2 regions of the Enterobacter sp. I4 genome follow, and region 2 is predicted to be linked to the other one. Evidence: predicted binding sites of a transcription regulator. Region 2 holds the regulator's gene; the other holds the start of a gene.
What was found. The regulator LexA, encoded in region 2, represses DNA repair genes until DNA is damaged. The targets are predictions, from matches to a motif close to TNCTGTATGTACATACAGNA.
Positions count from the first base shown of each region.

Region 1: the regulator LexA is predicted to act here: its motif matches at 2,176-2,195, upstream of metR (HTH-type transcriptional regulator MetR).

Region 1 covers NZ_JALBUO010000001.1:25,761-32,026, forward strand. Annotated here, with positions in the region: gene yigL (sugar/pyridoxal phosphate phosphatase YigL) at 1-321, shown strand, start outside; gene MOQ06_RS00150 (carboxylate/amino acid/amine transporter) at 404-1,303, shown strand; gene metR (HTH-type transcriptional regulator MetR) at 1,191-2,144, opposite strand; gene metE (5-methyltetrahydropteroyltriglutamate--homocysteine S-methyltransferase) at 2,261-4,522, shown strand; gene MOQ06_RS00165 (dienelactone hydrolase family protein) at 4,577-5,383, opposite strand; gene udp (uridine phosphorylase) at 5,643-6,266, shown strand, end outside.
Region 2 covers NZ_JALBUO010000001.1:137,246-143,511, reverse strand. Annotated here, with positions in the region: gene traF (conjugal transfer protein TraF) at 1-536, opposite strand, end outside; gene MOQ06_RS00680 (cupin domain-containing protein) at 705-1,193, opposite strand; gene zur (zinc uptake transcriptional repressor Zur) at 1,311-1,823, shown strand; gene MOQ06_RS00670 (CsbD family protein) at 1,872-2,081, opposite strand; gene dinF (MATE family efflux transporter DinF) at 2,201-3,538, opposite strand; gene lexA (transcriptional repressor LexA) at 3,602-4,210, opposite strand; gene MOQ06_RS00655 (diacylglycerol kinase) at 4,319-4,687, opposite strand; gene plsB (glycerol-3-phosphate 1-O-acyltransferase PlsB) at 4,842-6,266, shown strand, end outside.

The DNA of each region.
Region 1 (6,266 bases), 110 kb from region 2:
GAGCAGGCGATTAACGCGCGCTGGGGCGACCGCGTAAACGTGAGCTTCTCCACGCTGACCTGTCTGGAAGTGATGGCGGGCGGGGTGTCCAAAGGCCATGCGCTGGAAGCGGTAGCAAAACGCCTGGGCTTTGATCTGAAAGACTGCATCGCCTTTGGCGACGGCATGAACGATGCCGAGATGCTCTCTATGGCGGGCAAAGGCTGCATCATGCAGAACGCGCACCAGCGCCTGAAGGATCTGCACCCGGAGCTGGAGGTCATCGGCACCAACGGCGACAACGCGGTACCAAAATACCTGCGCAAGCTGTTCCTTGAATAATCTTCATTCGGTTATTTATTGTTCAGATGTCAACTAAAGAGTTCGCTACAATGCCTCTCCTTCTTTCTCAGAGACAAGCATTGTGGCGCTACTCATTATCACCACTATCCTGTGGGCCTTCTCCTTTAGCCTGATTGGCGAATACCTTGCCGGATCGGTCGACAGCTACTTCTCGGTGCTGATGCGCGTAGGGCTGGCGGCGCTGGTGTTTCTGCCGTTCCTGCGCACCCGCGGGCAAACGCTGAAAACCATTCTGCTGTACATGCTGGTGGGCGCGATGCAGCTCGGCATCATGTACCTCTTCAGCTTCAGGGCTTACGTTTACCTGTCCGTCTCGGAGTTTCTGCTCTTTACCGTGCTTACGCCGCTCTATATCACGCTGATTTACGATCTGCTGAGCAAGCGCCGCCTGCGCTGGGGATATCTGCTGAGCGCCGCGCTGGCGGTGGTTGGCGCGGCGATCATTCGCTACGACAAGGTGAGCGATCACTTCTGGACCGGGCTGATGTTCGTCCAGCTCGCCAATATCAGCTTCGCCATCGGTATGGTGGGCTACAAGCGCCTGATGGAAACCCGCCCGATGCCACAGCACAACGCGTTTGCGTGGTTCTATACGGGCGCGGCGATCGTCGCGGTGGCGGCGTGGTTTCTGCTCGGCAACCCGCAAAAGCTGCCGACTACCTCCGTGCAGTGGGGAGTGCTGGTCTGGCTGGGCGTGGTGGCGTCAGGGCTGGGATATTTCATGTGGAACTACGGCGCTACGCAGGTAGACGCCGGTACGCTTGGGATCATGAACAACGTGCACGTGCCGGCGGGGCTGCTGGTGAACCTCGCCATCTGGCAGGAACAGCCGCACTGGCCGAGCTTCCTTATTGGGGGAACGGTGATCCTGGCTTCGCTGTGGGTACATCGCCGCTGGGTCGCTCCGCGCTCCGCACAAATGGAAGATGGTCGCACGCGTGGTTCCGCGCTGAGCGAATAAACGCTTCCGTAATCGGCTGACGCTGCTCGCCGTCGCGCACGGCGGCGTACAGCCGGCTCCACAGTCCTTCACCCAGGGTTTTGGTCACGACAAGACCCTGCCGTTCAACGGTCTCGACCACCCAGTGCGGCAGCGCCGCGATCCCCATTCTGGCCGCCACCATCTGGATCAGCAGCAGGGTATTGTCCACGCTTTTCAGCTGTGGGCTAATGCCAGCGGGCTGCAGGAAGTGACGCCAGATATCCAGGCGACTGCGCTGCACCGGGTAAATCAGCAGCGTTTCGCTGGCAAGATCTTCCGGCGTAATGCGCGTTTTGGCGGCCAGCGGGTGATCCGGCGCCAGCACCAGACGCACCTCAAAATCAAACATCGGCGAATAGTGCAGGCCGCTGCGCGGCAGAATGTCCGAGGTCATCACCAGATCCAGCTCGCCCTGCTGGAGCGACGGCTGCGGATCAAACGTGACGCCGGATTTGAAGTCCATCTCCACCTGCGGCCACTTCTGGCGGAAGTTCTCAAGCGCGGGGGTCAGCCACTGAATACAGCTGTGACACTCAATGGCGATGCGCAGCGTGGTCTGCTGCGGCTCGTTGCAGGACTGCAGCGCGCTGGCAATTTGCGGCAGTACCTGGTTAGCCAGCTGAAGCAGAATTTCGCCCTGCGGCGTAAAGCGCAGCGGCTGGCTCTTACGCACGAAAAGACGGAAGCCGAGGCGTTGTTCCAGATCGCTGAACTGGTGCGAAAGGGCAGACTGGGTCTGGTGCAGCGTGGCCGCTGCCGCCGCAAGAGAACCGCAGTTCCGCAACGCTTGTAGCGTTTTCAGGTGTTTAATCTCGATCATGAAAGTCCTTCACTTCGCCATGAACATTTTGCGCTTGAGGAATATACAGTACCTGCCAATTATAGAAGTGTAAACATCTGGACGTCTAAATAACGAATTTCTACAAGGGGTATGCCATGACAATCCGCAATCACACTCTCGGTTTCCCTCGCGTTGGCCTGCGTCGCGAGCTGAAAAAAGCGCAAGAAAGCTACTGGGCGGGTAATGCCACCCGTGAAGAACTGCTGGCGGTGGGGCGTGAGCTTCGTGCTCGTCACTGGGAGCAGCAAAAGCAGGCGGGCATTGACCTGCTGCCGGTGGGCGATTTTGCCTGGTACGACCATGTTCTGACGACCAGCCTGCTGCTTGGCAACGTGCCGGCTCGTCATCAGAACAACGATGGATCGGTAGATATCGATACCCTGTTCCGCATTGGCCGTGGCCGTGCGCCAACGGGTGAGCCAGCGGCGGCGGCGGAAATGACCAAATGGTTTAACACCAACTATCACTATATGGTGCCGGAGTTTGTAAAAGGCCAGCAGTTCAGGCTGACCTGGACCCAGCTTCTGGATGAAGTGGACGAAGCGCTGGCGCTGGGCCACCAGGTAAAACCGGTGCTGCTGGGGCCGGTAACGTACCTGTGGCTGGGTAAAGTGAAAGGCGAGCAGTTCGATCGTCTGAGCCTGCTGAAGGACATTCTGCCGGTCTACAAACAGGTGCTGATTGAGCTGGGCAAACGCGGCATTCAGTGGGTGCAAATCGACGAGCCGGCGCTGGTGCTCGAGCTGCCCCAGGTTTGGCTCGACGCCTTCAGGCCGGCGTATGACGCGCTCACAGGGCAGGTGAAGCTGCTGCTGACCACCTATTTCGAGGGCGTGACGCCGAACCTCGGCACCATCGCCAGATTGCCGGTGCAGGGCCTACACGTTGACCTCGTACACGGTAAAGACGATGTCTCGGAACTGCACAAGCGACTGCCCGCAGACTGGCTGCTCTCCGCTGGCCTGATTAGCGGCCGTAACGTCTGGCGCGCCGATCTGACGGAGAAATATGCGCAAATCAAAGATATCGTCGGCAAACGTGAGCTGTGGGTGGCCTCGTCCTGTTCCCTGCTGCACAGCCCGATCGACCTGAGCGTAGAGACCCGCCTGGATGCCGAGGTAAAAAGCTGGTTTGCCTTCGCCCTGCAAAAATGTGAAGAGCTGGCCCTGCTGCGCGACGCGCTGAACAGCGGCGATACGGCGGCGATTGCCGACTGGAGCGCACCGATCCAGGCACGTCGCCACTCGGCGCGCGTGCATAACCCGGCGGTGGAGAAACGTCTGGCGGCCATCACCGGCCAGGACAGCCAGCGTCAAAGCCCCTATGAAGTGCGCGCCGAAGCCCAGCGCGCCCGCTTCAACCTGCCCGCGTGGCCGACCACGACCATCGGCTCCTTCCCGCAAACGACGGAGATCCGCAGCCTGCGCCTGGACTTCAAAAAGGGCAACCTTGATGCGAACCACTACCGCACCGGTATCGCCGAACACATCAAGCAGGCGATCGTCGAGCAGGAACGCCTCGGGCTGGACGTGCTGGTACACGGCGAGGCCGAGCGTAACGACATGGTGGAATACTTTGGTGAACACCTGGACGGCTTCGTCTTTACCCAGAACGGCTGGGTGCAGAGCTACGGATCCCGCTGCGTGAAGCCGCCGGTGGTTATTGGCGACGTCAGCCGCCCCGAAGCGATCACGGTTGAGTGGGCGAAGTATGCCCAGTCGCTGACCGACAGGCCGGTAAAAGGCATGCTGACCGGGCCGGTGACGATCCTCTGCTGGTCCTTCCCGCGCGAAGACGTGACCCGCGAAACCATCGCCAAACAGATAGCGCTGGCGCTGCGGGATGAAGTAGCGGATCTGGAGGCGGCGGGCATTGGCATCATTCAGATCGACGAGCCGGCGCTGCGCGAAGGTCTGCCGCTGCGCCGCAGCGACTGGGATGCCTATTTACGGTGGGGCGTGGAAGCGTTCCGCATCAGCGCCGCCGTCGCTAAGGACGACACGCAGATCCACACCCACATGTGCTACTGCGAATTTAACGACATCATGGATTCGATTGCCGCGCTGGATGCCGACGTTATTACCATCGAGACCTCGCGTTCAGACATGGAACTGCTGGAGTCGTTTGAAGAGTTCGACTACCCGAATGAAATAGGGCCGGGCGTGTATGACATTCACTCCCCGAACGTGCCGAGCGTGGAGTGGATTGAAGCCCTGCTGCAAAAAGCGGCCCAGCGCATCCCCGCGGAACGCCTGTGGGTGAACCCGGACTGCGGCCTGAAAACCCGCGGCTGGCCGGAGACGCGCGCGGCGCTGGCGAACATGGTGAAGGCGGCGCAGAACTTGCGTCAGGGTTAAGTCATTAGTCATATCTATAGCCCGGTAAGGCGTAGCCGCCGCCGGGCTTCTGCTTTACGCTTTCTTTCCGCCGTACTGGCTGAACCACGCCAGCATTCTCTGCCAGCCATCTTTCGCGGATTCGGCGTGATAGCTCGGACGATAGTCGGCGTTAAACGCGTGTCCGGCATCCGGATACACCACAATCTCCGCCTTCGCATTCGCCGCGCGTAGGGCATGGCGCATGGTCTCGACGGTATCAAGCGGGATCCCCGTATCCTGGCCACCATACAGGCCTAATACCGGTGCATTTAAATCCGTGGCGATATCCACCGGATATTTCGGTGAGTTCAGGGTCTTTTCCCCCACCAGTTTGCCGTACCAGGCGACGGCGGCTTTGAGCTGTGGATTATGCGCGGCATACAGCCAGCTAATACGTCCACCCCAGCAGAAACCCGTTATCATCAGTCGATGCGCATCACCGCCGTTGCGCGCCGCCCAGTTGGCAACATGATCCAGATCGGCCAGCACCTGCGCATCCGGCACTTTGCTGACCAGGTTGCTGAACAGCGTCGGGATGTCGCTGTAATCGTTCGGATCGCCCTGACGGAAATAGAGCTCTGGCGCAACGGCCAGATAGCCCTCCAGCGCCAGACGGCGGCAGAGGTCGCGAATATGTTCATGAACGCCAAATATTTCCTGAACCACAATCACGATGGGCAGCGGGCCCTCGGCGGATTTTGGCCGCGCGTGGTACGCCGGCATGTTCTCTCCCTGCGAGGGAATGGAGGTCTCGCCCGCGGTAATAGCCTCTTCAGGGGTTGAGACGATGGTTGAAGCATGCGGGGCAGCAGCAGGTGCAAAACCGGTTTTTTCAGTCATGGCATTCTCCGTACCAATGAATGGATTAGCGCAAAGATAAATATAGACACCAGGTTAACAACCCACAGTGCCTCATAGCGTCTATCTTTTGTGCAGCACCCTACGTTATAACTTGTTAATGTGATGTAAATCACTATTTTGTGGAAATTAACTGCAACCATTTTCATTCATGGTGAGGTGTGTCACGAAATGATGCGTGTTGCTTCTGTAAAGTACCGTTTTACTTCTTCTGACTAACCGACCCACAGAGGAGTCACCTATGTCTAAGTCTGATGTTTTTCATCTCGGCCTCACTAAAAACGATTTACAAGGGGCTACGCTTGCTATCGTCCCCGGCGATCCTGAGCGTGTGGAAAAGATCGCCGCGCTGATGGATAAGCCGGTTAAGCTGGCAGCCCATCGCGAATTCACCACCTGGCGCGCGGAGCTGGACGGTAAAGCGGTGATCGTGTGCTCTACCGGTATTGGTGGCCCGTCTACCTCTATCGCCGTTGAAGAGCTGGCGCAGCTGGGCATTCGTACTTTCCTGCGTATTGGCACCACTGGCGCCATTCAGCCGCACATCAACGTGGGCGACGTGCTGGTGACGACGGCATCCGTCCGTCTGGACGGGGCAAGCCTGCACTTTGCGCCAATGGAGTTCCCGGCAGTGGCTGATTTCGAATGCACCACCGCGCTGGTTGAAGCGGCGAAATCCGTGGGTGCCACCACTCACGTGGGCGTCACGGCATCCTCCGACACCTTCTATCCGGGCCAGGAGCGTTACGACACCTTCTCTGGCCGCGTGGTGAGCCGTTTCAAAGGCTCAATGGAAGAGTGGCAGTCCATGGGCGTGATGAACTATGAAATGGAATCTGCAACGCTGCTGACCATGTGCGCAAGC
Region 2 (6,266 bases):
ATATCCTGCTGATCGATAGAGGAGCTGACCCGGCCATGGGCGTAGCCTTTCGCCATAAAGGCCACCGAGAGCACATCGTTAGGGATACTGACGGCAATTCCGGCGCCCGCGTTAGCGCGTGCGGTTTTGCCCTTCAGGTAGTCCAGCTCATCAGCGAGATCTTTCGCGGCGCCCTGGAACTGATTGATCGAACCTAATGGATTGGTGATGATATCAATGGGCGTCAGGCTATCAACCACATCCTTGTAGCGATTGATTTTGTCGTTAATGGTGTCGATCTCGTCCTGAAGATTGTCTTCATCGGTCACCTGCACGCCAACGGACGGCAAAATGACCGTCACGTCATCCTCAGGTTTAGACTTTGCCAGCAGCGCAGGGTTGATTAACGCCCCGCTGCCATAGCTGCCTGCTGCCACGCCCGTGCCGCCCATTGCGTCACTACGCGCTTCCGTCCAGGTATTGGCTGCTCCCGCCTGATTTGCCATAAAAAAGGAGACAGCGATGCTAACCATCGAAAACTTAAAATGTTTTTTCACAGTGTGCTCGTAAATAGTTTGTTATTAGTTAACCCTGTCTGTTATCACCCAAACAGGAACGAACTATTGCTGTGAATAAGTGCAAAAAGACCCGCTATTTCCTTAAGTTAAATTCCATCCCGGCCTGTTGTAATATGTGACGACCATCAATATTTATAGAAGAGGAAATTATTTTCGCCCAGGTTTTCCATCGTGCGGACCAAAAAATTGAGGCGGATGATCCACCCAGCGGTCTTCGCGGGTCGCGGCATATACCGGATTGAGCGGATAGTAGATGCGGTTATGTTTTTTATTGGCCTCCCCCACTACCAGCAAGCGCACCTCTTCATCGGTGTTGTTGATAAAGGTATGGCAGACTCCCGTCCCGGCAGGGAACCCCACGCTGTCTCCGGGTTCGAGCTTCCACAGATAGCCATTGATCCAGGCCTCCGGGTAACCCTCCAGAACGTACACAAACTCTTCTTCGTCGCTTTCAGCATGGGGATAAGACGTGCGGCGTCCGGGCGGCAGCCGTTCATGGTGAATACCGATGCGGCCCAGCCCCAGCTTGCGGGACAGCGGCGCACCAATTGAAAAATGTTCGTTGCTGTCAGGATAGGTGGCGTTATCGGCACCTTCTACGTCCCGCCAGTGCCGAATACAGTCAGGTCTTTTCATTATGCATTCTCCCCATTTGCGATGCGTCAGGTATAGCACAGCCCGGCGGATCTCGGTGTTTTTATCAGAACATGATAAAGTGAGGGTTTTCTACCCTTTCCACATCCGAGGTGCCCGATGGACAAGTCCACAAAAGAGCTGTTAGCGCAAGCTGAAAAGCTGTGCGCGCAACGCAATGTGCGCCTGACCCCGCAGCGCCTTGAGGTACTGCGTCTGATGAGCCTGCAGCAGGGCGCCATCAGCGCGTACGATTTGCTCGACCTGCTGCGCGAAAGCGAGCCGCAGGCAAAACCGCCAACCGTCTACCGGGCGCTCGATTTCCTGCTCGAACAAGGGTTTGTGCATAAGGTGGAATCAACAAACAGCTACGTGCTTTGCCACCTTTTCGACCAGCCGACCCACACGTCCGCTATGTTTATCTGCGATCGTTGCGGCGTGGTAAAGGAGGAAGGTGCAGAAGGCGTGGAAGATATTATGCATACGCTGGCAGCCAGAATGGGCTTTGCGCTACGCCATAACGTGATAGAAGCACACGGCTTATGCTCTGCCTGCGTGGAGGTGGAATCATGCCGCCATCAGGATGCCTGCCAGCACGATCACTCCATTCTGGTGAAGAAAAAGCCGCGCTGACGGCAAAGAAAAAGGCGGCTCATGGCCGCCCTTTGGGGTACTGTCCGGTTACCAGCGGTAGTCGTTACGGGTTTCCCAGTCTTTGACTTCGTTTTCCGCCTGATCTTTTTCGTAACCGTAGCGCTCCTGGATTTTACCTACCAGCTGATCGCGCTTGCCTTCAATGACGGTCATATCGTCATCTGTCAGCTTACCCCACTGTTCTTTCGCTTTACCTTTGAATTGCTTCCAGTTGCCGCCGATTTCATCTTTATTCATAATCGTGTCCTCGTGTTAAGCGTCTAAGAGTATCGTCCGCTTCGTTCTTTTCTGCTGGACGTGATTATTATTGTAGTTAAGGATTCGGCAGCTGGTTTTATATTCGGAATCTTTAACCGTTACGATATATCGCTTCGGGCAGGAAACCAGGTATTGTTTCGCCAGTGGCGACGCCAGATAACAGCCAGCGAAAGGCCGCGCAGTGAGAGAAAGACCGCCAGCGCAAGCCACAGACCGTGGTTGCCGAGATACGGCAGCGTCAACAGCGTCAGGCCGAACCCCGCCGCAGCGACGGCCATGCTGTTACGCATCTCCGCCCCTCGCGTCGCACCGATAAACATGCCGTCCAGCAGATAGCACCACACGCCCACCACCGGTAAAACCACCTGCCAGAGGATATAGCGATCTGCCAGCTCGCGCAGCGTGGGCAACGAGGTGAGTAGCGCGACAATATGCCCGCCAAAGCAGGCGTAAACCAGCGCAAAAATCAGTGCCACCAGGCCCGCCTGCCGGCAGGCTGCACGCCATACTTCGCGCAGCTGGCCGCTTTCACGCGCGCCATAGGCCTGACCTGAGTGCGCTTCTACGGCGTAAGCAAAGCCATCCAGCGCGTATGCGGTAAAGGTCAGGAGCGTCATCAGAACGGCGTTGACCGCAACTATTTCTGGCCCAAGGCGCGCGCCAAAAACCGTCAGTGCGCCAAAGCACAGCTGCAACAGGAGCGAACGCAGCATGATGTCGCGATTGAGCGCCAGCAGCTTACGCATATTGCCGCGCCAGGCCGTTTTCAGCAGCGCAAGCGTAATACCGCGCATCGCCAGCACGCGCCAGACCATCCACAAACCGATAAGCAGCGTGCCGTATTCGGCGATTGCCGTGGCCAGCGCCGCGCCGCGGACGTTCATGTGCAGCCCCATTACCAGCCAGAGATCGAGGACAATATTGAGAAGGTTACCCACCACCAGCAGGATCACCGGCGCGCGGGCATACTGCACGCCCAGCAGCCAGCCCAGCAGGACCAGGTTTGCCAGTGAAGCAGGCGCGCTCAGCCAGCGAATTTCAAGGAACCGCCGGGCCTGCTCCAGTACAGCATCACTGCCGCCCACAATATGAAGCGCCAGATCGATAAGCGGCGTACGCAACAGAACGATTAACGCGCCGGCACCAAAAGCCAGGATAAGCGGCTGAACCAGCGCGCGAGCAAGACGCAGGGGATCTTTTGCACCGTACGCCTGGGCCGTCAGGCCTGTCGTACTCATGCGCAAAAAGAGCAGCAGCATAAAGAGGAAGCTGGTCGCCGTTGCGCCAATCGCGACGCCGCCCAGATAAATCGGCGAATCCAGATGCCCGATTACCGCCGTATCAACCAGCCCCAGCAGAGGAACGGTGATATTGGAAAAAATCATCGGTAGCGCAAGACGCCACAACGCCTTATCGGCAGAAGTTAGCAAGGCCATTGAAATTACCGGAATCAGAAAATAAGCCAGGCCGCAGAGGAACTGCGGCCTGTCAGGAAGAGATTACAGCCATTCGCCGTTGCGGATAACACCTACCGCCAGGCCTTCAACAGAGAAGTTCTGCTCGCGGAGATCCACTACAATGGGGGAAAACTCGCTGTTTTCTGGCAGAAGCTGTACGGTATTACCCTGTTTCTTCAGGCGCTTAACCGTCACTTCATCATCGATGCGCGCCACGACCACTTGTCCGTTACGCACGTCCTGGGTTTTGTGTACCGCCAGCAGATCGCCATCAAGAATACCGATATCTTTCATGGACATTCCGCTAACGCGCAGCAGGAAATCAGCGCTCGGCTTGAACATGCCCGGGTCAACCTGATAGTGCCCTTCGATATGCTGCTGTGCCAGCAGGGGTTCACCTGCGGCGACGCGACCCACCAGCGGAATACCGGTCTCTTCTTCCACCAGCAGACGAATACCGCGTGACGCGCCGGAAACTATCTCAATGACGCCTTTACGCGCCAGCGCCTTAAGGTGCTCTTCGGCAGCATTAGGAGAACGGAAGCCCAGACGCTGCGCGATTTCTGCACGCGTGGGTGGCATACCCGTCTGGCCGATATGATCCCGAATGAGATCAAACACCTCTTGCTGCCTGGTCGTTAACGCTTTCATTCCGCCCCCTGGGTGTATATACAGTTATGCTGTGAGTATATACAGTCAAAGGCGATTTTGGAACCAAAAACTGCACAAAAAACCAGGGACTTAATTATTCCTCGAGGCTCATCGGAAATGTGACCAAAGCAGCGTGACCCAGGTTATTACCGCAGTGATAATCGACAGCAGCACGGCGGCAGAGCCCATGTCTTTCGCACGGCCAGAAAGCTCATGGAATTCTGACCCAATACGGTCAACGACGGCCTCAATAGCGCTATTAAGAATTTCCACTATCATCACCAACAGTACGGAGCCAATTAAAAGCACGCGGGTAATCGCGTCAACATCAAGGAAACAGGCGATAATCACCGCAACAATAGCTGCGATACCCTCCTGGCGAAATGCGGCTTCATTGATCCACGCGGCACGGAAACCTTTCCAGGAATAGCCGGCGGCTTTAATGATTCGGGTTAACCCAGTGGTATTATTGGCCATTTAAAGAACCTTTCAGGAAAAAGAGCGTCTGTAACAGGGGGCACAGCGCGTTGCGCTACAGCCTCAAGTATGACGGGTAACAACAGAAATTTTGCGCGCTTTCTGTTATCCTTGCGCCGCAATTGCATTATTAACCAGAGGCTTTACATCGTTTATGTCCGGCTGGCCACGAATTTACTACAAATTACTTAATTTACCATTAAGCGTACTGGTAAAAAGTAAGTCTATTCCAGCAGAACCCGCGCTGGAATTAGGGCTCGATACGTCGCGCCCTATTATGTACGTTTTGCCTTATAACTCGAAGGCAGACCTGCTGACGCTTCGCGCTCAATGTCTGGCGCACGATTTACCCGACCCGCTTGAGCCGCTGGAAGTCGACGGCACCCTGCTGCCGCGCTACGTGTTCATTCATGGCGGGCCACGCGTGTTTACCTATTACACGCCGAAAGAAGAGTCCATCAAGCTGTTCCATGACTACCTCGATCTGCACCGCAGCAACCCCGATCTGGACGTACAGATGGTGCCGGTGTCGGTGATGTTTGGGCGTCGTCCGGGACGCGAAAAAGGGGAAGAGAACCCGCCGCTGCGCATGCTCAACGGCATTCAGAAGTTCTTCGCCGTCTCCTGGCTGGGACGCGACAGCTTTGTCCGCTTCTCTCCTTCCGTTTCATTGCGCCGCATGGCGGACGAACACGGCACCGATAAGATCATTGCGCAAAAGCTGGCGCGCGTTGCCCGGATGCACTTTGCACGCCAGCGTCTGGCGGCCGTGGGACCACGCCTTCCGGCGCGACAGGATCTGTTCAACAAGCTTCTGGCATCCAAAGCGATTGCCCGTGCAGTAGAAGACGAAGCGCGCAGCAAGAAAATTTCACACGAGAAAGCGCAGCAGAACGCGATTGCGCTGATGGAAGAGATCGCCGCGAACTTCTCCTACGAGATGATTCGTCTGTCCGACCGTATTCTCGGCTTCACGTGGAACCGCCTATATCAGGGCATTAACGTCCACAACGCCGAGCGCGTGCGTCAGTTAGCGCACGACGGCCATGAGATTGTCTACGTGCCCTGCCACCGCAGCCACATGGACTACCTGCTGCTCTCTTACGTGCTTTATCACCAGGGTCTGGTACCGCCGCACATCGCTGCCGGTATTAACCTGAACTTCTGGCCAGCGGGCCCGATTTTCCGCCGTCTGGGCGCATTCTTTATCCGTCGTACCTTTAAGGGCAACAAGCTCTACTCCACCGTTTTCCGTGAGTATCTGGGCGAGCTGTTCAGCCGCGGCTATTCCGTTGAATACTTCGTTGAAGGGGGACGCTCCCGTACCGGTCGTCTGCTCGATCCGAAGACCGGCACGCTGTCGATGACCATCCAGGCGATGCTGCGCGGCGGTACGCGCCCTATCACGCTGGTGCCGATTTACATTGGTTATGAGCACGTGATGGAAGTGGGAACCTACGCAAAAGAGCTGCGCGGTGCGACCAAAGAGAAAGAGAGCCTGCCGCAGATGCTGCGTGGGCTGAGCAAGCTGCGCAACCTCGGTCAGGGCTACGTAAACTTTGGCGAGCCAATGCCGCTG